Regions from separate parts of the Nocardia tengchongensis genome, predicted to be linked through region 2. Evidence: riboswitches for the same ligand, from Rfam matches in the RefSeq annotation. Region 2 holds a riboswitch; the other holds the start of a gene.
The links. A riboswitch is a leader RNA that binds a small molecule or an ion and turns the genes downstream of it on or off. The one in region 2 is predicted to bind ZMP and ZTP.

Region 1: it holds a riboswitch for ZMP and ZTP, as region 2 does, so the genes downstream of both, ACYVKL_RS27710 (phosphoribosylaminoimidazolecarboxamide formyltransferase) here and glyA (serine hydroxymethyltransferase) in region 2, are expected to answer to the same signal.

The regions. Positions count from the first base shown of each region.
Region 1 is NZ_BAAGUM010000015.1:260,595-271,324, reverse strand. It holds gene ACYVKL_RS27730 (FAD-binding oxidoreductase) at 1-652, opposite strand, end outside; gene ACYVKL_RS27725 (hypothetical protein) at 821-1,162, opposite strand; gene ACYVKL_RS27720 (helix-turn-helix domain-containing protein) at 1,283-2,593, opposite strand; gene ACYVKL_RS27715 (hypothetical protein) at 2,629-2,877, shown strand; ZMP/ZTP riboswitch at 2,954-3,034, shown strand; gene ACYVKL_RS27710 (phosphoribosylaminoimidazolecarboxamide formyltransferase) at 3,063-4,211, shown strand; gene ACYVKL_RS27705 (CBS domain-containing protein) at 4,220-4,648, opposite strand; gene ACYVKL_RS27700 (Rv3143 family two-component system response regulator) at 5,402-5,821, shown strand; gene ACYVKL_RS27695 (NADH-quinone oxidoreductase subunit A) at 6,087-6,467, shown strand; gene ACYVKL_RS27690 (NuoB/complex I 20 kDa subunit family protein) at 6,542-7,096, shown strand; gene ACYVKL_RS27685 (NADH-quinone oxidoreductase subunit C) at 7,093-7,869, shown strand; gene nuoD (NADH dehydrogenase (quinone) subunit D) at 7,869-9,200, shown strand; gene nuoE (NADH-quinone oxidoreductase subunit NuoE) at 9,197-9,892, shown strand; gene nuoF (NADH-quinone oxidoreductase subunit NuoF) at 9,889-10,730, shown strand, end outside.
Region 2 is NZ_BAAGUM010000006.1:880,307-891,036, reverse strand. It holds gene ACYVKL_RS15170 (isoprenyl transferase) at 115-894, shown strand; gene ACYVKL_RS15165 (hypothetical protein) at 1,046-1,651, shown strand; gene coaA (type I pantothenate kinase) at 1,705-2,637, opposite strand; gene ACYVKL_RS15155 (DUF885 domain-containing protein) at 2,929-4,125, shown strand; ZMP/ZTP riboswitch at 4,412-4,497, shown strand; gene glyA (serine hydroxymethyltransferase) at 4,604-5,902, shown strand; gene ACYVKL_RS15145 (glutaredoxin domain-containing protein) at 5,963-6,271, opposite strand; gene ACYVKL_RS15140 (hypothetical protein) at 6,334-6,660, shown strand; gene ACYVKL_RS15135 (hypothetical protein) at 6,684-6,956, opposite strand; gene ACYVKL_RS15130 (DUF488 domain-containing protein) at 6,979-7,365, shown strand; gene ACYVKL_RS15125 (PhoH family protein) at 7,594-8,994, shown strand; gene ACYVKL_RS15120 (acyl-ACP desaturase) at 9,343-10,200, shown strand; gene ACYVKL_RS15115 (limonene-1,2-epoxide hydrolase family protein) at 10,301-10,723, opposite strand.

The sequences.
Region 1 (10,730 bases), on a different contig from region 2:
CGGTGAGACGGTCACCGGTGAGTCCGTAGGCGCGGGATTCGAATCCGAGCCCGCCGCCCAGGGTGAGGCCCGCGACGCCGACGGTGGGGCACATGCCCGTCGGCAGGCTCCGCCCGAACCGGTCCAGTTCCTGATAGATCTCGTACAGGGTGTGCCCCGCGCGGACCACGGTCTGTTCGCCCTGGACCCGCACGCCGCGCAGCCCGCGCACGTCGATGATCAGGGTGCCGGTCGCCGTGGACTCCCCCGCATAGGAATGGCCGCCGGCGCGCGGGGCCACCCGCAGGTCGTTCTCGGCCGCGAATTCGAAGGCCGTGGCCACATCGCCGGTCTCGGCGACCTGCACGACCGCCGCGGGCATGTCGGGGTCGAACCGGGTGTTGAAGACCTGCTTGGCGTCCGAATAGCCCAGGTCACCGGGCGTGATCAGCCGACCGCGCAGCTTGCCCTGCAATGCACGCCATTTCGGGTCGAAGCTGCCGGTGCCCGACCCCGAAGCGCTGCCGGCGGCCCCCGCGTTCCCGCCCGCGGATCCGGTGTCGGGCGCCGCGACCGAGGCGGGCAGCCGGGTCGCCCCGGCGAATCCCACACCGGCGACCGCGATTCCGAACGCGCCGCGCAGAAACGTGCTGCGAGAGAAGTGGGGCCTCATACCAGGCTCCCCGAACCGGTCGAGAACCGCTGCGCCGCCGAGTTATTCACTTTCGACATCAACGTTCGCGACCCACCTATTCCCATCGGACGACACGGCACCAGTTGATCATGATTCACCGATCCCTCATTCGGCGAAACGAGCTTTGGCGTGTCAACCCCACGCCGCCTACCGAGACCCACTATCCGCCGGTGCATCCGGCGGAATCAGCCATCGAGCGTAAGTCTCCTCCGGCCTGACCGTAATGACATCCGCCCGCTCCACCAACTCGCCCGGCACCACCCCATCCTCGAAATGCGCCAGGCTCGGCACGATCACCGCGTCAACTCCCAAATTGCCCACCAACACCTGCAACCGATAAACCGGCCGGTCTGTATTAGCCCCCAGCACCGCAATCTTCCGAAGGTCATACCCCAAACGCTCCGCCAGAACCCGAATCTGCCGTTCATCCCACTGCCGGCGTGACCCGGACACATCTTCGCGGAGAAAACCCAGCGCCCCGGGGTTCATGATTCGCCCTCTCGTTCGTCGATCGTGCTGCCGGTGGATGCTGAGCCCAGGATCGGCCCGCAGAAATCCGGCGGCAATGGCACTTTCGAGCGACCACGCCCGAAAGTGCCACGAGCGCACTCAGTATTCGAGGTGGATCAGGTCGGCAAGACCGCGCATTTCCGTGGTGAGGGTCCGGCGTCTGCCGATGAGGCTGGTGAGCAGGTCCTTGGCGAGCCGCTGCTCGATCAGCCAGGGCCGGGCCTCATTCGAGAGCCTGAGCAGGATCTCCAGGGCCGGTTCGGGGCGAGCGAGATCCAGATGGGCGCGAGCGACATCGAGGAGGTGCCGGTTGCGATTGTCGGAGGTCGGGCGCAACCCGGAGGGGACTTCGCGGGCCAGGCGCACCGCGAGATCGGGCCGGTCGTCGATGACCGCATTCTCGACCCGCTTCATCGCCACCGTGGCCGGACCGAATGTCGTCCAATAGTCCTGATATCCACGTGGTTCCCGTTTGACGGCCACCGCGGCCGCCTGAGCGAAGCGCATCATGTCGTCGGCGTCATCGGGCCGGTTGTCGCGTATCGCCGCGGCCGATCCGCGCAGCAGCAGCCACCCCCAAGTGGAGAGTTCACGTTCGGTGCCGGTCGATATCCGCGGCTCGATCCTGTCCGCCCATTCGATCGCCAATTCGTCGACCTGCTGAAACCGCCCCTCCACCAGAAGGAGCCAGCACAGCGTGACGACCATGGACGCGCTGTCGAGAACGTCCTCACTCGATTGAGCCGCCGCGAGCCCGCGGTCGAGAACGGTGCGCGCGGTGCGTAATTGCCGTGTCTGCACCAGGACCGAGCCGGTCAATTGCAGAATGCGGCCCCGCAGCTGCGGCGAGACGACCTCGCTGTCCGCCACCAGGCCCGGCAGAATTCTCGCCAGGAGCTCATATCGATTCTCGTGATAGAGCCGGACCGCCGCGGCAAGTGTCTCGGCCACATCGCCTTCCGCGGGCGGCGCCGCCCGGACTCGCTCGGCGGGTGCCTCGATCGCCCGCCGAGTCGCCATCCACATCGCGCCGTTTCTGCTCTCCGGCGCACGTGGTGCCGAACCGATCAACGCGGTGAGTGGGCACCCCAACGCGACAGCGAGCCGCCGCAGCGTCTCGATGCGGGTATCGTCCCGCTCCCCCTGCTCGATCTTCCGAATCAGCGATAGCGAAACACCTGAGTTCGCAGCCAGTTCGCGCTGTGTGAGACCGCGACGCTTCCGAACCGACTGCACGCGCTGACCAAGGTCGCCGCTCATATCGCCCAGCCTAGGCCGCCCGCGCAGCAGCGGCCTGGGAGCGGAAGGTTCTGAGCGGCAAGGGGTCTGGCAGGCGGTTTCGGAATTGTCGGACCTCCGTGGTGGAGTATCCGTGTGGCGGCCCGGCCAGACGATCTCACCTGAGACCATCGACCGGGCTCTTTCGTGAAAAGGATGCAAGACGTATGAAGAAGCTTGTTACGACCTCCCTGGTCACCCTCGGTCTGATTGCCGCGATGGGCACCGCCCATGCCGGCAAGGACACCGAATGGCAGGTCGATGGCAGCTACCCCACCGAAGCCGCCTGTGACGCCGACGGCGAGACCGGCACCTTCACCCGCCCCGACGGCACCCAGCTCACCCCGGGCGACGACATCTACGAATGCACCCAGGGCGCCGACGGCCAGTGGTACCTGTCCATCTGGACCGACTGACACCCGGCCCGTGGCCCGCGCGCACCCCGCCCGGGCCACAATCACCCGATCCCCGGCCATCGGCGGCGTGATCTAGAGTGGCGGGTGCGACTGGCGTCACGTGGGTCTCACCACGAGGAAGCGCGAGATCGGAGCGTCGTCCGCCTGGGTGCTCCCGAACCTGAGTTCAGGAAGTGGTGCACCACATGGATTTGCGGTACGGCATGAATCCTCATCAGCGGGCCCGGATCGTCGATGGAAGTGACCGGCATGTCCGCGTGCTGCACGGGTCGGCGTCGATGATCAACTACCTCGATGCGTTGAATGCCTGGCAGTTGGTTGCCGAGGCGCGCAGCGCGACGGGCAAGGTGGCCGCTGCCTCGTTCAAGCATGTTTCCCCGGCCGGGGCGGCAGTGGCGGGGATGCTCGACGAAACCATGTGCGAGACCTGGGGGTTGGGCACGGCAGGGCTGGGACCGGTTGCCGCGGCGTATGTCCGGGCCCGCGACGCCGACCCGCGATCGTCTTTCGGAGACCTGATCGCGGTCTCCGATCCCGTGGACGACGAGCTGGCCGACCTGCTGGCGACGGTGGTGTCCGACGGCATCATCGCGCCCGGTTACGCGCCGGGCACCGTCGCCAAGCTGGCCCGCAAGAAACGCGGCCGCTTCCTGGTGGTCGACATCGACCCCGACTTCCGTCCCCCGGCTACCGAGATCCGCACGGTGTTCGGTGTCGCGATCGAGCAGGACCACGATCGTGAGCCGATCACCGCCGAGCTGCTCCACCCCGTCGGCGAACCGGCGTTCTCCGACAGCTCCACCACTGACGCGCTGCTGGGCATGATCACCGCCCGTTTCACCCAGTCGAACACGGTGGTTCTCATCCGTGACGGAATGACCGTCGGAGTCGGAGCCGGCCAGCAGTCACGCATCGACTGCACCCACCTCGCGGGTGCCAAGGCACGCACCTGGTGGATGCGCCGCCACCACAACATCCGAACCCTCCCACTCCCGACGGATATGCCCCGCCAGCAACGGCTGAACTGGCAGATCGGCCTCGCCGCGGGCACCGTCACCACCCGAGAAAACGGTGAACTCGCGAACCTCCTGACCCGCCCGGGCACCCCGATCGAGGAGCGTGACCGCACCGAATGGGCCCGAGGACTGACCGGCCTCACCATGGTCTCCGACGGCTACCTCCCGTTCCGGGACAACGTGGACGCCGCCGCAGCATTCGGTGTATCGGCGATCGTCGAACCAACAGGAGCCCTCCAACACGACACCATCGCCGCCGCGTGCCGCGACCACCACATATCCCTGACCCGCACCGACCTCCGCATGTTCCACCACTGACCGCCCAGTCAGCCGTGGAGGTAGCGGACCAGGGAGTCGCGTTCGGTTTCGAGTTCGGAGATTTGGCTCTTCACTACGTCGCCGATGCTGACTATGCCGATCATCTGGCCGTCTCGGAGGACCGGGAGGTGGCGGATGCGGTGTTCGGTCATGGTGGCGTTGAGGGTTTCGACGTGGTCGTCGGGGGAACAGGTGTGGATCGCGGCGGTCATGATGGTGGCGACGGGGGCGTCGAGGAGGGCGGCGCCGTCGCGGTGCAGGCTGCGGACGATGTCTCGTTCGGAAACAATGCCCGTCATGGCGACGCCGTCCGTGGAGACGATGACCGCGCCCACGTTGTTTACGGCCAGGGTGTCGAGCAGTTCGCGCACTGTTGCATCGGGTGCAATCGTGACGACTTCACTGCCCTTCCGGCGCAGGATTTCAGAGATTCGCATATGCCCACCGCCCAACGCTCGGGACTGTCGATGACTACTAGGATGCCGCTGATAGCCGCCCGTGACCAGCAAAGATTGCGATTCGATGCATAAGCGGCCGTGAGGGCATCGACGACGAATTCGGTAGCCCGATAGACGGCTGGATTCGGCGCGCGAAGTCGGGTGAATGGCACGATCCGTCGCAAGTGTCGAGCCGAAAGAGCGGCTCGGTCGCGCTAGATTGTGCGACGGTTCCTGGGCTCATGCGCCCCGGGACTGTTCGAGGGGTGGAGGTCGCCTCCCCGTCGTCATACCCGGTTGACCGGGGAGGCGGCCTCCCCCGGTCAACACTGAATCCCGCATCCCGACCGTGCAGCCCCTCCCGACACGTAGGTGCGGAACAGATGCAGGATCCGAGTATCGAGCCGAAGCCGGTCCCGGGCATCGATCAGCCATTGCAGCTAACGACTGGCAACTCTTCAGCCGCGCACCATCGCGGTCCCGGGCCGCCGCCGCAACGCTTCGCAGGCGCCCGAATACCCGAGGGCGATGTGAACATGGTTGCTACGGAATGCGATTCGCTTGCCCCACCAGCTCGTCCGTCCACACGTCGGTTTCGATGAGGCGTTGCGTGATGCCTCCCCCCATTCGCGGGACGCTACCGGTCGCGGATTATGAACCACCCGCGATCGACGCATTGCGCGACAGGCGATTCCGCGACGCGTGCACGAGTTCCGGTGAAGCTGCCCCACGCTCCCCCATCTGCGACGTAGCATGCGGAACGTGGCCGATGCCAAACGTCCCGCCGCCGTGCGGGTCCTCGTTTACAGCAGTGATGCCGATACCCGCAGCCAGGTCATGACGGCGCTGGGTAGACGGCCGCATCCGGAGTTGCCGCCGATCGACTACATCGAGGTGGCGACGGGGCCGGTGGTCCTGGAGCGGATGGACGCCGGCGGACTGGATCTGCTGATCCTCGATGGCGAGTCGGCCCCGGAGGGCGGGCTCGGCCTGGCCAAGCAGCTCAAGGACGAGATCGCCGAGTGCCCGCCGATCGTGGTGCTCACCGGCCGGCCCGATGATGCCTGGCTGGCGAATTGGTCGCGCGCGGAGGCGGCGGTGCCGCACCCGATCGACCCCATCCGGCTGACCGACGCTGTCCTGAGTGTGCTCGGTAATAGCTTCGCGGTCTGATCTTCCACTGCCCGGTGCGACCAGGGCAAACCCGTGTCACGGGACAAAAGTGATTGCGTCCAATCGGTCATAAAAGACCGTTCCGAATTCGATCAAACGCGATCGCGAATCGTCATGTATCTTCTCGTGCGAGTTGTAATCTGTGCCGTAGCTCACAGGAGCGCGGGGAGATGCATGACTGCCATGCACCACTGACATCATCACCCCTCCGCGCCCGCTGCCGTCCGTAGTGCGTCGTCCAGTTCGCAGGAGGGGTAGTGCTGAAGTGAATATCGAGGTACCGACCCTGGTTCTCGGCGCGGTCGCCGCCGCGTTCGGGGTGTTCTCCATTTTCCTGGCGGCCCTGATCGGCCCCAAACGCTACAACCGGGCCAAGCTCGAAGCCTATGAATGCGGCATCGAACCCACCCCGCACGCCGTCTCCGGTGGGCCGGGAAATGCTGCGGGCCAGCGCTTTCCGGTGAAGTACTACCTCACCGCCATGCTGTTCATCATCTTCGACATCGAGATCGTCTTCCTCTACCCGTGGGCCGTGCACTTCGACGCACTCGGAGTGTTCGGGCTGGCCGCCATGGCGTTGTTCATCTTCAACGTCTCGGTCGCCTACGCCTACGAGTGGCGGCGTGGTGGTCTCAGCTGGGATTGATTGGCGCACAGGGGATTTCCAATGACACACCCCGTGCGAGGCGGGGTGTCCCGATCCGGGAGATGTAGTCGCACATGGGTCTCGAGGAGAAACTGCCCAGCGGGTTCCTGCTGAGCACGGTGGAAGATATGGCCGGCTATCTGCGCAAGAGTTCGCTGTGGCCGGCGACGTTCGGCTTGGCGTGCTGCGCGATCGAGATGATGGCCACCGGCGGCGGGCGATTCGATATCGCCCGCTTCGGCATGGAGGCGTTCCGCGCCTCCCCGCGCCAGGCCGATCTGATGATCGTGGCGGGCCGGGTGAGCCAGAAGATGGCCCCGGTGCTGCGTCAGGTGTACGACCAGATGACCGAACCGAAATGGGTGCTGGCCATGGGTGTCTGCGCATCCTCGGGCGGCATGTTCAACAACTACGCCATCGTGCAGGGCGTCGACCACATCGTGCCGGTCGACATCTACCTGCCGGGCTGCCCGCCGCGGCCGGAGATGTTGTTGAACGCGATCCTGAAGCTGCACGAGAAGATTCAGGAGATGCCGCTCGGCGTCAATCGCGAAGAGGCCGTGCGCGCGGCCGAAGCCGCCGCGCTCGCCAGCACCCCGACCATTCAGCTGAAGGGGCTGCTGCGATGAGCTTCGACGCACCTGTCGGCACGGAGAGCCCCCCGGAGGCGGCCGTGGAACCCACTGAGAACACACCGGAATCCGCCGACACCGCACCATCCGGACCGACGGCCCGGCCCACGCCGCCCGCCGACGAGGTGATCGGCGTCCGTCAGGGCATGTTCGGTGTCACCGGCACCGGCGACACCTCCGGCTACGGCCGCCTGGTCCAGACCGTCGCCATGCCCGGCGGCACCCCCGCCCCCTACGGCCCGGTCTTCGACGAGGTCATCGCGCATCTGCGCCTGGCGCTGGCGAAGACCTTCGACGAGGCGGTGGAGAAGATCGTCGTGTTCCGCGGCGAACTCACCCTGCACATCCGCCGCGATCACCTGGTGCTGGTCGCGAAGACGTTGCGCGACAACGAAGCCCTGCGCTTCGAACTGTGCCTGGGCGCCAGCGGCGCGCACTATCCGGAGGACACCGGGCGCGAGTTGCACGCGCTCTACCACCTGAACTCGATCACCCACAACCGCCGCCTGCGGCTGGAAGTCTCTGTGCCGGACAGTGATCCGCACCTGCCGTCCCTGTATTCGGTGTACCCCACCGTCGACTGGCACGAGCGGGAGACCTACGACTTCTTCGGCATCCTCTTCGACGGTCATCCGTCGCTGACCCGCATCGCCATGCCCGACGACTGGCGTGGCCACCCGCAGCGCAAGGACTATCCGCTCGGCGGAATCCCGGTGGAATACAAGGGCGCGCGCATCCCCCCGCCCGACGAGCGGAGGACGTACTCCTGATGAACAACATCGACACCGAGTCCCGTCGCAACACCGAGGAACGGCCCGAGCGAGCGGTCACCCTGGTGGGAAACGATTGGGACGAGATCTCCGCGAGCCTGGACGGGGTCGCCGAGGAACGCATCGTCGTGAACATGGGCCCGCAGCACCCCTCCACGCACGGAGTGCTGCGGCTGATTCTCGAGATCGAGGGTGAGACCGTCACCGAAGCCCGCTGCGGCATCGGCTATCTGCACACCGGCATCGAGAAGAATCTCGAATACCGCAGCTGGGTGCAGGGCACCACCTTCGTCACCCGCATGGACTACCTGTCGCCGTTCTTCAACGAGACGGCGTACTGCCTGGCGGTGGAGAAGCTGCTCGACATCACCGACCAGATCCCCGAGCGGGTCAATGTCATTCGGGTCATGCTCATGGAACTGAACCGCATCTCCTCGCATCTGGTGGCGCTGGCCACCGGCGGCATGGAACTGGGCGCGCTGACCCCGATGCTGTTCGGCTTCCGTGAACGCGAACTCATCCTCGACGTGTTCGAGACCATCACCGGTCTGCGCATGAACCATGCCTACATCCGTCCCGGCGGCCTGGCCCAGGACCTGCCCGACGACGGCGTGCAGAAGGTGCGAGAACTCCTCGACCTGCTGCCGACCCGGCTGCGGGACATGGAAATGCTGCTCAACGAGAACCCCATCTGGAAGGCCCGCACCCGCAATGTCGGCTACCTGGACCTGACCGGTTGCATGGCACTCGGCATCACCGGCCCGATGCTGCGCTCCACCGGCCTGCCGCACGATCTGCGCAAGTCCCAGCCCTACTGCGGTTACGAGAACTACGAGTTCGAGGTGCAGACCGACACCGGCTGCGACTGCTACGGCCGCTACCTGATTCGCGTCAACGAGATGAAGGAATCGGTCAAGATCGTCGAGCAGTGCCTCGACAAGCTGCGGCCGGGCCCGGTCATGGTGGAGGACAAGAAGATTGCCTGGCCTGCCGACTTGCAGCTGGGGCCGGACGGCCTCGGCAACTCGCCGAAGTACATCGGCCAGATCATGGGCACCTCCATGGAATCGCTGATCCACCACTTCAAACTGGTGACCGAGGGTCTGCGGGTCCCGCCCGGCCAGGTGTACGTGGCGGTCGAGTCTCCGCGCGGCGAGCTGGGCGTGCACATGGTCAGCGACGGCGGCACCCGCCCCTACCGGGTCCACTACCGCGACCCCTCCTTCACGAATCTGCAAGCGGTGGCGGCGATGTGCGAGGGCGGCCTGGTCGCCGACGTGATCGCGTCCGTCGCCTCCATCGACCCGGTAATGGGAGGTGTGGACCGATGACCGAGATCCTGCTGAACCTGACCACGCGGCCGATCCCGTTCCCGCCGGAGGCGCACGACCGGCTGCAGGTGGAGGCCCGGGAGATCATCGCCCGGTACCCGCATCCGCGTTCGGCACTGCTTCCCCTGTTGCACTTGATGCAATCGGTGGAGGGGTACGTGTCGGGCACCGGCATCGAATTCTGCGCCGAGCAGCTGGGTTTGACCGATGCCGAGGTCACGGCGGTGGCCACCTTCTACTCCATGTACCGGCGTACGAACACCGGCGACTATCACGTCGGGGTCTGCACGAACACGCTGTGCGCGGTCATGGGCGGCGATCAGATCCTCGCCGACCTGAAGCAGCACCTGGGCGTCAAGAACGGTGAGACGACCGCCGACGGCATGGTCACCCTCGAGCACATCGAGTGCAACGCCGCCTGCGACTACGCGCCGGTCATCATGGTCAACTGGGAGTTCTTCGACAATCAGACCCCGGAATCGGCCAGGGCGCTGGTGGATTCGCTGCGCGGCGAGCAGCCGCCGACGGGTTCGCGCAGCGGCATCCCGCCGTGCACCTTCCGCGAGACCGCCCGCATTCTCGCCGGCTACCCGGACCAGCGGCCGGGCGCCACCGACGGCGTGGCCGGACCCGCTTCGCTGGCCGGTCTGCGTGCCGCCGAACAGCATTCGACCGACGGAGGCGCGCGGTGACGACTGCCCTGACACCCGTCTTCACCAAGCACTGGGCGGATCCGGACGGCTGGACCTTGGCGTCCTACCGCGGCCAGGGCGGCTATCGCGCGCTGCCGAAGGCGCTGCGCATGAACCCGGACGAGGTCATCGCCACCGTCAAGGACTCCGGATTGCGTGGCCGCGGCGGCGCGGGGTTCCCGACCGGCATGAAGTGGGGCTTCATCCCCCAAGGTCCCGGGCCCGACGGCACGACGAAGCCGCACTACCTGGTGGTCAACGCCGACGAGTCGGAACCGGGCACCTGCAAGGACATTCCGCTCATGCTGGCCACACCGCACACCCTCATCGAGGGCGTGATCATCGCGGCCTACGCCATCCGCGCCTCACACGCGTTCATCTACGTGCGCGGCGAGGTGGTGTCGGTGCTGCGGCGTTTACAGGCCGCGGTCCAGCAGGCCTACGACGCCGGGTATGTGGGCCGCAATATCCAGGGTTCGGGCTTCGACCTGGAGATCGTGGTGCACGCCGGTGCGGGCGCCTACATCTGCGGTGAGGAGACGGCGCTGCTGGATTCGCTGGAGGGCCGGCGCGGCCAGCCGCGGCTGCGACCTCCGTTCCCGGCCGTGGCGGGCCTGTACGCCTGCCCGACCGTGGTCAACAATGTGGAATCCATTGCGTCCGTGCCGCTCATCCTGGCCAATGGCGTGGACTGGTTCCGGTCGTTCGGCACCGAGAAGTCGCCGGGCTTCACCCTCTACTCGCTCTCCGGTCACGTGACGCGACCGGGGCAGTATGAAGCGGCCCTCGGAATCACGTTGCGCGAGTTGCTGACCTACGCCGGCGGCGTCCGCGCGGG
Region 2 (10,730 bases):
ACCTACGGTACCGTAGGTTGTCTCGGCGCCCGACCGCCGGCCGGTGGGAAAGTTTCTACGGCTCTTTCGACCGGCAAAATACGCGGGGAGGCGGGTGAGCGTAGGGTTGCGGCCGTGAAGTTCGTGGGTCAGGTGCGTGGACTCCCATATCGCGTATACGAGGCACGGCTGGCCAAGCAGCTGGCGGGTAAACAACATCCGCGGCATGTCGCAGTCATGTGTGACGGCAATCGACGCTGGGCCAGGGAGAACGGGTTCAGCGACATCTCGCACGGCCATCGGGTCGGTGCGCTGAAGATCGCTGAACTGGTCGGCTGGTGTGGCGAGGCCGGCATCGAGATGGTGACCCTCTACCTGCTCTCCACCGAGAATCTGCGCCGCGATTCCGACGAACTCGACACGCTTTTCGAGGTCATCACCGACGTCGTCGACGAACTGTCTGCGCCGGAACAGGATTGGAGCGTCCGCATCGTGGGCGCGCTCGATCAGCTGCCCGCCGAGTTCGCGCGCCGGCTCAGCGAGGCCGCCAAGAGCACCGAGGGCCGCACCGGCGTACACGTCAACGTGGCCATCGGCTACGGCGGCCGCCAGGAGATCGCCGACGCGGTGCGTTCGCTGGTCCGCCAGGAGATGGACGCGGGCGAGACCGGCGAGGATCTGGTCCAGTCGATCACCGTCGACGCCATCGGCCAGCATCTCTACACCTCCGGCCAGCCCGACCCGGATCTGGTCATCCGCACCTCCGGTGAGCAGCGGCTGTCCGGATTCCTGTTGTGGCAGAGCGCGTATTCGGAGATCTGGTTCACCGAGGCGTACTGGCCGGAGTTCCGGCGCGTGGATTTCCTGCGCGCCCTGCGCGATTACGCGGCCCGGCACCGCCGGTTCGGCGTCTGACCACCTCTGTTATCTCGTACTCCGGTGACTGTGTCACAGGAGTACGAAGCGAGAATGTTGTGGGTGATCCCGCAACAGTCGGTCAACGGTTCCGTTGCAGTGCAACGGCTTCGACGTTCGCGGGCGGGTCGCTGCCGTACCGTCTGGTGCTATGAGCGAGCTGCGTGATGAGTTGGGTGGCCCGGTGGAATCCCAGGTAGTCGCGGTCCCGTACCTGAGTTACGAGGAGTTCGGCCGGAGATTCCTGGAGTACGCCGCCTCGCCGGAGCGGATCGCGGGGGCGTTCGGGAAGCTCACCGGGGAGGCCTTCGAATTCGGGCCGATCGGCGCGGGCCCGGGCAAGCTCGCCAAACTCTCGGCGACCGTGCGGCTCGGGCAACCCCGCCTCGATCGCGAAGTGGACGGCATCATCTCGTTCGATCTGGTGATCCCGCTCAAGGTGGACCTGCTCATCGACCTGGCCGTGGACCGCTACCCGTTCCGCGTGGACGGCACCATCCACCTGCACCTCACGGTCCGCACCGCCGAACCGCTCCGGGTGCTCATCGAGATCGCCGAACCCCAGCCCAGCAATGTCCGCATCAATGTGGCCAGCGCCACCCGCCGCGGCGAACTGCTGCGCATCATCGCCAGCGTGGATCACGAGATCCGCCGTTTCGTGGCGCGCTACATCGCCACCGAGATCCGCAAACCCCACATCCAGGCCGCCACCGACATCGATGTGGGCGCCCGGCTGGACGCCGCCTGGACGCTCTGACCTACAACCCTCCACCCGGTGCCTCGCCGCGGACACGCGGCGAGGCACGAGATTCAGAGTTTCCGCAACCGCAGCCGGTTGATGGTGTGGTCGGAGTCCTTGCGCAGCACCAGGGTCGCGCGCGGCCGGGTCGGCAGGATGTTCTCCACCAGGTTGGGCCGGTTGGTGTTGTGCCAGATTTCCTTGGCCTGGTTGGTGGCTTCCTGATCGTTGAAGTTCGCGTAGTGGTGGAAGTGCGAATTCGGATCCTGGAAGGCGGTCTTGCGCAGCGACAGGAAGCGCTGCACGTACCACTTCTCGATGTCCTCGATGCGGGCGTCGACGTAGACCGAGAAGTCGAACAGGTCCGACACCATCAGGCGCGGACCGGTTTGCAGCACGTTGAGGCCCTCGACGATGAGGATGTCGGGCTGGCGCACGCAGTGGTATTCGCCGGGCACGATGTCGTAGGCGATGTGCGAGTAGACGGGCGCGCACACCTCGTGCGCACCGGATTTCACCTCGGTGACGAAGCGCAGCAGTTTGCGCCGGTCGTAGGACTCCGGGAAGCCCTTGCGGTGCATGATGCCGCGCCGGGTGAGTTCGGCTGTCGGGTAGAGGAATCCGTCGGTGGTGACCAGATCCACCCGAGGATGGTGGTCCCAGCGCGCCAGCAGCGCCTGCAGCACGCGCGCGGTGGTGGACTTGCCGACGGCCACCGAGCCCGCCACGCCGATCACGAACGGCACCTGGCGGTCGGGGTGGGTCTCGCCGAGGAAGGTGGCGGTGGCGGCGAACAGTCGCTGCCGGGCCGCGACCTGGAGGTGGATGAGTCGGGCCAGCGGGAGGTAGACCTCGGCGACCTCCTCGAGGTCGATCTGCTCACCGAGACCACGCAGGCCGACCAGTTCTTCTTCGGTCAGCACCAGGGGAGTCGCCTTGCGCAGGGTGCGCCACTGCTTGCGGTCGAATTCCACGTAGGGGCTGGGCTCGCTCATCCGTGCCATTACTCGTGTCCTTGCATTCGACACTCGTGTCCTGGGATCTGACACTCGCCTCGCGTCGCCAACACTCCACGCATAGCCGAATTGTGCTCGGCTCCAACAGGGAGGTGAACACCAGGTGTTGCTACTGGCCGGTAACCAGAGTGGGATGGGCCACATCACAGAGGCCGGGCGTGTCGGGTGAGGCTGTGAGACAGGCTGATCCGGGCCGAAGTGCGCCGGTCACGCGGCCGGGACGGCGAAGGCGAGCGCGCTGCGGATGACGAAGGCGAGCGCTCTGCATAGGGTCGGGGCATGGCAGCGCATCCCTTGGTGACCGATTATCTGCGCCTCGGCTTGGCATTCGACCGCCTCGAAGAGGGCTTCGTCGACGCCTACACCGGCGACCCCACCCTGCGCCGCGAGGTCGAGAACGCGCCCATGCCCGAGCCGCGCGACCTGGCGCACCGCGCCGCCGGCCTGCGCAAGGAACTCCCCGACGCCGGACTGTCCGTGGAACGCGTCGAGTTCCTGGACGCGCACCTGCGCGCGCTGGAATGCTCCGCACGCAAATTCGCCGGCGAGGACATCTCCTTCATCGACGAGGTCCGCGCCTACTTCGACGTGGACATCGCGCCAGGCGACACCGAGGACTACCGCGAGGCGCACCGGCAGCTCGACGAGGTGCTGCCCGGCGACGGCCCGCTGCTGGACCGCATCTCCGCGCACCGCCGCCAGGACGAGATCCCGCCCGAACGCTTGAAGGAGTGCGTGGCCGCCTTCTCCGGCGCGCTGCGCGAGCTGGTCCGCGAACGCTATCCGCTGCCCGACAACGAGCACGTGGAATACGAAGTGGTGGGCGACAAGCCGTGGTCGGGCTTCAACTACTACCTGGGCAACTACCAGTCCCGGGTGGCCATCAACTCCGACCTCAAGCAGCACCTGTCGCAGCTGCCGCACCTGATCGCGCACGAGTCCTACCCGGGACACCACACCGAGCACTGCCGCAAGGAGGCCGGGCTGGTCGGCGGCGGGCAGGACGAGCAGACGCTGTTCGTGGTCAACACCCCGCAGTGCCTGATGGCGGAGGGGCTGGCGGATCTGGCCCTGAAGTCGATCGTCGGCCCGGGCTGGGGCCGCTGGGCGCAGGAGATCTACGCCGACCTCGGACTGCGTTTCGATGGTGAACGTGCCGAGCGGATCTCGACCGCGTCGGCGAATCTGCTGAGTGTTCGCCAGGACGCCGCGCTGCTGCTGCACGATCGGCGGCGCGACTCCACGGAGGTCGCGGAGTACCTGCAACGCTGGAGTCTGGTCACGCCGGAGCGGGCCACGCAGTCGCTGCGCTTCCTGTCCTCACCGCTGTGGCGGGCCTATATCTCCACCTATGTGGAGGGCTATCGATTGCTCGGCGGCTGGCTGGATCGGGCGGCCGATGCGGCGGAACGGTCCGAGCGATTCCGCCGCCTGTTGGACGAACCCCTCACACCCGGCGCGATCCGCCGCATGTGAGGGGTACTCCCCGAAGGTCCGGAAGGGTCAGGCGCCCCAGGCGGTGCAGGACGCGCCGCCGCTGGACGCGGTGCACAGCGTGCGCAGCAGGGTGAAGAGGATGTCGGTCGGGCCACCGGTAGCGATGTTGAACAGCATGTGATCAATTCCTCGAAATCTGGGTAGGGCCAAGGACACTGACCTATCTGGGTCAGCCGTGCGTCACCTTACCGAGATTTGTTGCTCCGCCATAGCCTGTATCTGTGATTCTGTCCACTCGAAGGAGTGTTAACGCGGTTGGCTAGGATGGCAGGACCGCGACTGGCGCACTCGAGGTGGAAGTAACCACCGGGAAGCACCCCAAGTCCGGCACCGCGCGCCTGGGTGCCTGGCGATCCCCGAATCCCGATTCGGGGTACCCGGACGACGGAGGTGCGCCATGCACGATTCCCAGAACCCACTGACCGACTCCGCGTCGGCGGCCAATACACTCGGCGGCGTGACGATCCAGACGAGCGCCTCTGTGAACAGCCAGTCCCTCGCCGAACTCGACCCCGAGGTCGCGGCCGCGATGGGCGGCGAACTCGCTCGCCAGCGCGACACCCTCGAGATGATCGCCTCGGAGAACTTCGTGCCGCGCGCGGTGCTGCAGGCGCAGGGCAGCGTGCTCACCAACAAGTACGCCGAGGGCTACCCGGGCCGCCGCTACTACGGCGGTTGCGAGAACGTCGACGTCGTCGAGGATCTGGCCCGCGCCCGCGTCAAGGAGCTCTTCGGCGCCGAGTTCGCCAACGTCCAGCCGCACTCGGGCGCGCAGGCCAACGCCGCCGTGCTGTCCGCGCTGATGAACCCGGGCGAGAAGCTGCTCGGCCTGGACCTGGCCCACGGCGGCCACCTCACCCACGGCATGCGCCTGAACTTCTCGGGCAAGCTGTACGAGGTGCACGCCTACGGCGTGTCCAAGGAAGACCACCGCGTCGACATGGACGAGGTTCGCAAGATCGCCCGCGACACCCGCCCGAAGGTGATCGTCGCCGGCTGGTCGGCGTACCCGCGGCAGCTGGACTTCGCCGCCTTCCGTGAGATCGCCGACGAGGTCGGCGCGTACCTGTGGGTCGACATGGCGCACTTCGCCGGTCTGGTCGCGGCCGGGCTGCACCCGTCGCCGGTGCCGCACGCCGACGTCGTGTCCTCCACCGTGCACAAGACCCTGGGCGGCCCCCGCTCCGGCCTGATCCTGGCCAAGCAGGAGTTCGCCAAGAAGCTGAACTCCGCGGTCTTCCCGGGCCAGCAGGGCGGCCCGCTCATGCACGCCATCGCCGCCAAGGCCGTGGCCTTCAAGATCGCGGCCGGCGAGGAGTTCAAGGAGCGCCAGGAGCGCACCATCTCCGGCGCCAAGATCCTCGCCGAGCGTCTGACCGCCGCCGATGCCAAGGAGAAGGGCATCACCGTGCTCACCGGCGGCACCGACGTGCACCTGGTCCTGGTCGACCTGCGCAACTCGCAGCTCGACGGCCAGCAGGGTGAGGACCTCCTGCACGAGATCGGAATCACCGTGAACCGCAACGCGGTTCCGTTCGACCCGCGCCCGCCGATGGTCACCTCCGGCCTGCGCATCGGCACCCCGGCGCTGGCCACCCGCGGCTTCGGCGACGAGCAGTTCACCGAGGTCGCCGAGATCATCGCGGCCGCCCTGACCGGCTCCGCCGACCTGGACTCGCTGCGTCAGCGGGTGTCCAAGCTGGCCCAGGAGTTCCCGCTCTACGAGGGCCTCGAGGACTGGCGCCTGCTGGGCTGACCCGCCGCCGAAAGACCATGAGCCCGCCGCGATCTCACGATCGCGGCGGGCTCTCGTCGTTCAGAAGGACCAGAACTTGCGCGGGCCGCCGGTGAGCTGCGGGGCGTCCGCGGAGACGGTGGCTATCAGCTCTTTCGGGTGCGGGTTGACCCAGTTGCGTTCGGTGGAGCCGTCACGGAAGACGACGGTCGGGACGGTTTCGTTGCCGTCGGCGACCGAGCGGACGAAAGCGGCCGCGTCCGGGTCCTGCCAGATGTCCACCTCGCGGTGAATGATGCCGTGCCGGTTGAGGACCCGGCGCATGCGCGAGCAGTACGGGCAGCCCGGGCGACGGTAGACGATCAGTTCCGGCGTGGCGTCGGCGGTCATCCCCGGAGTGTAGGGCCCGCGTCGGCGGAACGGCCTATGCTGCAAGGGGATCGGAGGCGGGGATGGCGACCACCGTATTGTTGCTGGGCTTGAAGTCGGCAGTCGTGGAGGAGGTGCGCGAGCGGGTCGCGCTACCGGAGGTCGACATTCGCGCGGGCACCGGCTTGACGGATCTGCGGGACACCCTGGCGGTGACGGCCGTCGATCACGTGATCATGGGTGCGGGGCTGGACCTCGAGGATCGGCTGCGGATGGTGCGCGCCGTCTTCGAAGCCAGTGACCGCACCACCGTGCACATGAAGGACTTCGCCTCGGGGCCGGAGGGTTTCGTGCCGTTCGTGCGTGCCGTGCTCACGGGATTGCACGGCACGCCGCTCCGCGAATCCTGACCTGGGCGCCCGAGTCTGCCGGCTCAGGCGTGTTTGGTGAGGTAGTCCAGGTACATCGGGCGCAGCACCTCGCCCAGTTTTCCCTCACCGGCGTGGAAGTAGTCGTCGAGCAGGGCCGCGGTGTTCCAGATGTCGACTTCGCCCTCGCCCTGTTTGCCCGCGGCGACCTCGGCGCCGGGAATCGCCTTGAGCAGTTGCCACAGGAATTTGACGTCGCCGCGGCGGGCGGCAAGCTTCACGGCGCGGTCGTGCAATTCCTTGGTGGACAGGGTCGCCAGATCCGGGGTTTCGGCCATGATCTCGACTGTAATGGAGGCCATGACACAGCAGCCGGGGTACCGGGTGAAGCGCGTGTACGACGACCCCGATCCGGCCGACGGCCGACGGGTGCTGGTGGACCGGCTCTGGCCGCGCGGGGTCAGCAAACAGCAAGCGGCCATTGACGAATGGGCCAAAGATGTGACGCCGTCGAACGAGCTGCGCAGGTGGTATCACGCCGCGCCGGAGACACGCCGTGCGGAGTTCGAGCGCAAGTATCGAATCGAGCTCGGCGCGGACCTGGCCCGGGAAGCCCTGGCACACCTCCGGTCCGAGGCCGCGGCCGGGCCGTTGACCCTGGTCACGGCCACGAAAGAACCCGGGCACAGCCACGTTCCCATCCTGCTCGATGAACTGGGCGAAACGCGCAGAGCGGACAGGCGTTAACGCGATCTTCACCAATGTGCCCGACAGAGCAGAAGCCGGAACGCGAATTCGGCGGTAGCGTCGGGAGTGCGGGCCGCGTAGGTGTGGCTCGTACGGGAGGTCCTGATCGTGACTGAGCAACTCAGTACGAGGGGGCCGGCACCCGGCCCTCGGGTCGTACGACCCCAAGGCTGACCGGCCCAGCGAGAACGCTCGCGCGGTGTCGCGCGAGTGGCAAAGGAGCCCACCGTGACTGATGCACGCTCCGTCAACGCTCCCACCAGGGACGCCAGCTCCGACCAGAGCCCGCGGCCCACGACACGGGGAGTTCGCGCCTCGCAGTCGTCCGATTCCGGACCGAAAACCTTCGTAGTCGACACGTCGGTGCTGCTGTCCGACCCCTGGGCCCTGACCCGCTTCGGCGAGCACCACGTGGTGCTGCCGCTCGTGGTGATCAGTGAGCTCGAGGCCAAACGCCACCACCACGAACTCGGCTGGTTCGCTCGCGAGGCGCTCCGCATGCTGGACGACATGCGGCTGGCGCACGGTCGGCTCGATCAACGGGTGCAGGTCGGCACCCAGGGCGGGACACTCCAGGTGGAGTTGAACCACACCGACCCCGCGGTACTGCCCGTCGGATTCCGTACGGACAGCAACGATTCCCGCATCCTGGCCTGCGCGCTCAACCTGGCCGCCGAAGGGCAGCGGGTCTCGCTGGTGTCCAAGGACATTCCGCTGCGGGTCAAGGCCGGCGCGGTCGGCCTGCAGGCCGAGGAATACCACGCGCAGGACGTCGTCATCTCCGGATGGACCGGAATGATGGAGCTCGAGGTGGCCGTCGCCACCGTCGACAAGCTCTACGCGGAATCGATCATCGATCTCGACGAGGCCCGGGACATGCCGTGCCACACCGGGATTCGGATGGTCAGCCCGCGCGGCAGCGCACTGGCCCGGGTGACGCCGGACAAGCGGCTGCAACTGGTGCGCGGCGACCGGGAGGCCTTCGGGCTACACGGCCGCTCCGCCGAGCAGCGGATCGCGCTGGACCTGTTGCTGGACGAGACCGTCGGCATCGTCTCGCTCGGCGGACGAGCCGGCACCGGCAAATCCGCGCTGGCGCTGACCGCCGGACTCGAGGCGGTGCTCGAACGCCGCACGCATCGGAAGGTGGTGGTGTTCCGTCCGCTCTACGCGGTGGGCGGACAGGAGCTCGGTTATCTGCCGGGCTCGGAGGCCGACAAGATGGGGCCGTGGGCGCAGGCCGTCTTCGACACCCTGGAAGGGCTGGCCAGCCCGGAGGTGATGGAGGAGGTGCAGGCGCGCGGCATGCTGGAGGTGTTGCCGCTCACCCACATTCGCGGGCGCTCGCTGCACGACTCCTTCGTGATCGTGGACGAGGCGCAGTCGCTGGAACGCAATGTGCTGCTCACCGTGCTGAGCCGGTTGGGCAGCGGGTCGCGGGTGGTGCTCACCCACGACGTCGCCCAGCGCGACAACCTGCGGGTCGGCCGGCACGACGGCGTGGCCGCCGTGATCGAGAAGCTCAAGGGACACCCGCTGTTCGCGCACGTCACCCTCACCCGCAGTGAGCGGTCGCCGATCGCGGCGCTGGTCACCGAGATGCTGGAGGAGTTCGGGCCCAACTCCTGACGCCCGGTAGATAGCAAACCCGCCCGGCCGGAGCGCGACTCGCGCTCCGGCCGGGCCAATTTGCCGGCAGAGCGATTTCAGCGGCGGGAGCATCACCTGGGCGACCGTCACCGAGAAGTAGCGGTTCGCGCTCCCCGGGGAGCCGGTGGCCGGCCCACAGCGATCGGCGTCACGCATCGCCTGCTGGTGGCCGGGCGTCCGAACCGTTTCGGTCGCGCCCGGGGGAGACGCCCGCACCTCATGAAATCAGCGCCTACGGCCACGACCGCGATGCCGGGCGCGGCCATAGCGATGGCAAATACTTGCCGAAGATCCCCGCGTTTGCCGATCAGCCGCTAGGTTGTTCGCGTGCACAACGTTTTGGCCGATCGGGACTTGCTGGAATCGCTCGCTGCGGAGGTGGAAGAAAACCTCACGCGGCATATCGCCGTCGCGGCGGAGTGGCAGCCCCACGACTACGTCCCGTGGGACAGTGGCCGCAACTTCCAGGCCATGGGCGGAACCGACTGGGAGCCGTCGCAATCGGAGCTCAGCGAGGTCTCCAAGACCGCGCTGACCGTCGGCGTGCTGATCGCCGACAACCTGCCCTCCTACCACCGTGAGCTGGGCAAGTACCTGCGCACCGGGCCGTGGTGGCGCTGGGTCGGCCGTTGGACCGCCGAGGAGAACCGGCACGAGATCCTCATCCGCAACTTCCTGATGGTGACCCGCGCCGTGGATCCCATCGCGCTGGAGCGGATGCGCATGGCGGCCATGACCGCCAGCTTCAACCGTCCCGGGATGCACCTGCTCGACGTGCTCGCCGTCGCCGCCTTCGAAGAGGCCGCGGCCGGCATCCGGCACCGCAACACCGCGCGGCTGACCGACGACGTCATGGTCACGTCCATCTCCGAGCGCCTGGCCGCCGACGACGAGCTGCAGGCCGTCTTCTTCGCCAACCTGATCTCGGCCGCCCTGGATCTGGCGCCCGACCAGACCATGCGCGCGATCGCCGACCGCGTCGCCGACTTCCAGGTGCCGGTCATCGAACTCGCCGACGGCCGCACCAGCGACCAGGTGCTCGCCGAGGCCGGCATCTACGACCGCGCCCAGGAGCCCGAACTGGTCTTCGCGCCGCTGCTCGAGCAGTGGCAGGTCTTCACCCGCACCGACCTGGGTGAGACCGGCGAGCTGGCCCGCGCCGAACTGGCGCACCTGCGCCGCTGAACCACTCGCGTTCTCGAACGTGAAGCCGCGCCTCGCGCGTGGTTACGATGCCGACGCCCGCCGCGACAACGTGGCGGGCGTCGTGCTGTGTGCGGCCGGTCTACCCGGGCAGGACGGCCCGGACGACACCGGCCGCCGTGCCGCGCAGGACGTTCTCCCACGAGAAGTGGTCGTGCCACAGGGTGATCCGGCCGTTGCTGAATTCGAAGGTGCCGCACACCCAGAACCCGATCTCGATCGGGCCGACCCGCAGGTAGTCGGTGCGCTCGGTGAGCACCACGCCGTCCTCGGTGGCCGCGATGTGGTGCATGTCGGCGCGGAAGCCGAAGCGCGGGTTGGTGAACAGGCCCAGCACCCAGCGCACGCGGTCGATGCCGCGTACGTCGGGCAGTGACGTGTTCTTCCAGACGATGCCCGGGTCGGCCAGCTCGAGGGCCTCGGGCACGATGTTCATCTCCAGTGCGGCGAAGAACTCGCGCACCGTGGTGACCGGATCCTGTTTCAGCTCGGGTAGCTCCGCCATGAGCCGA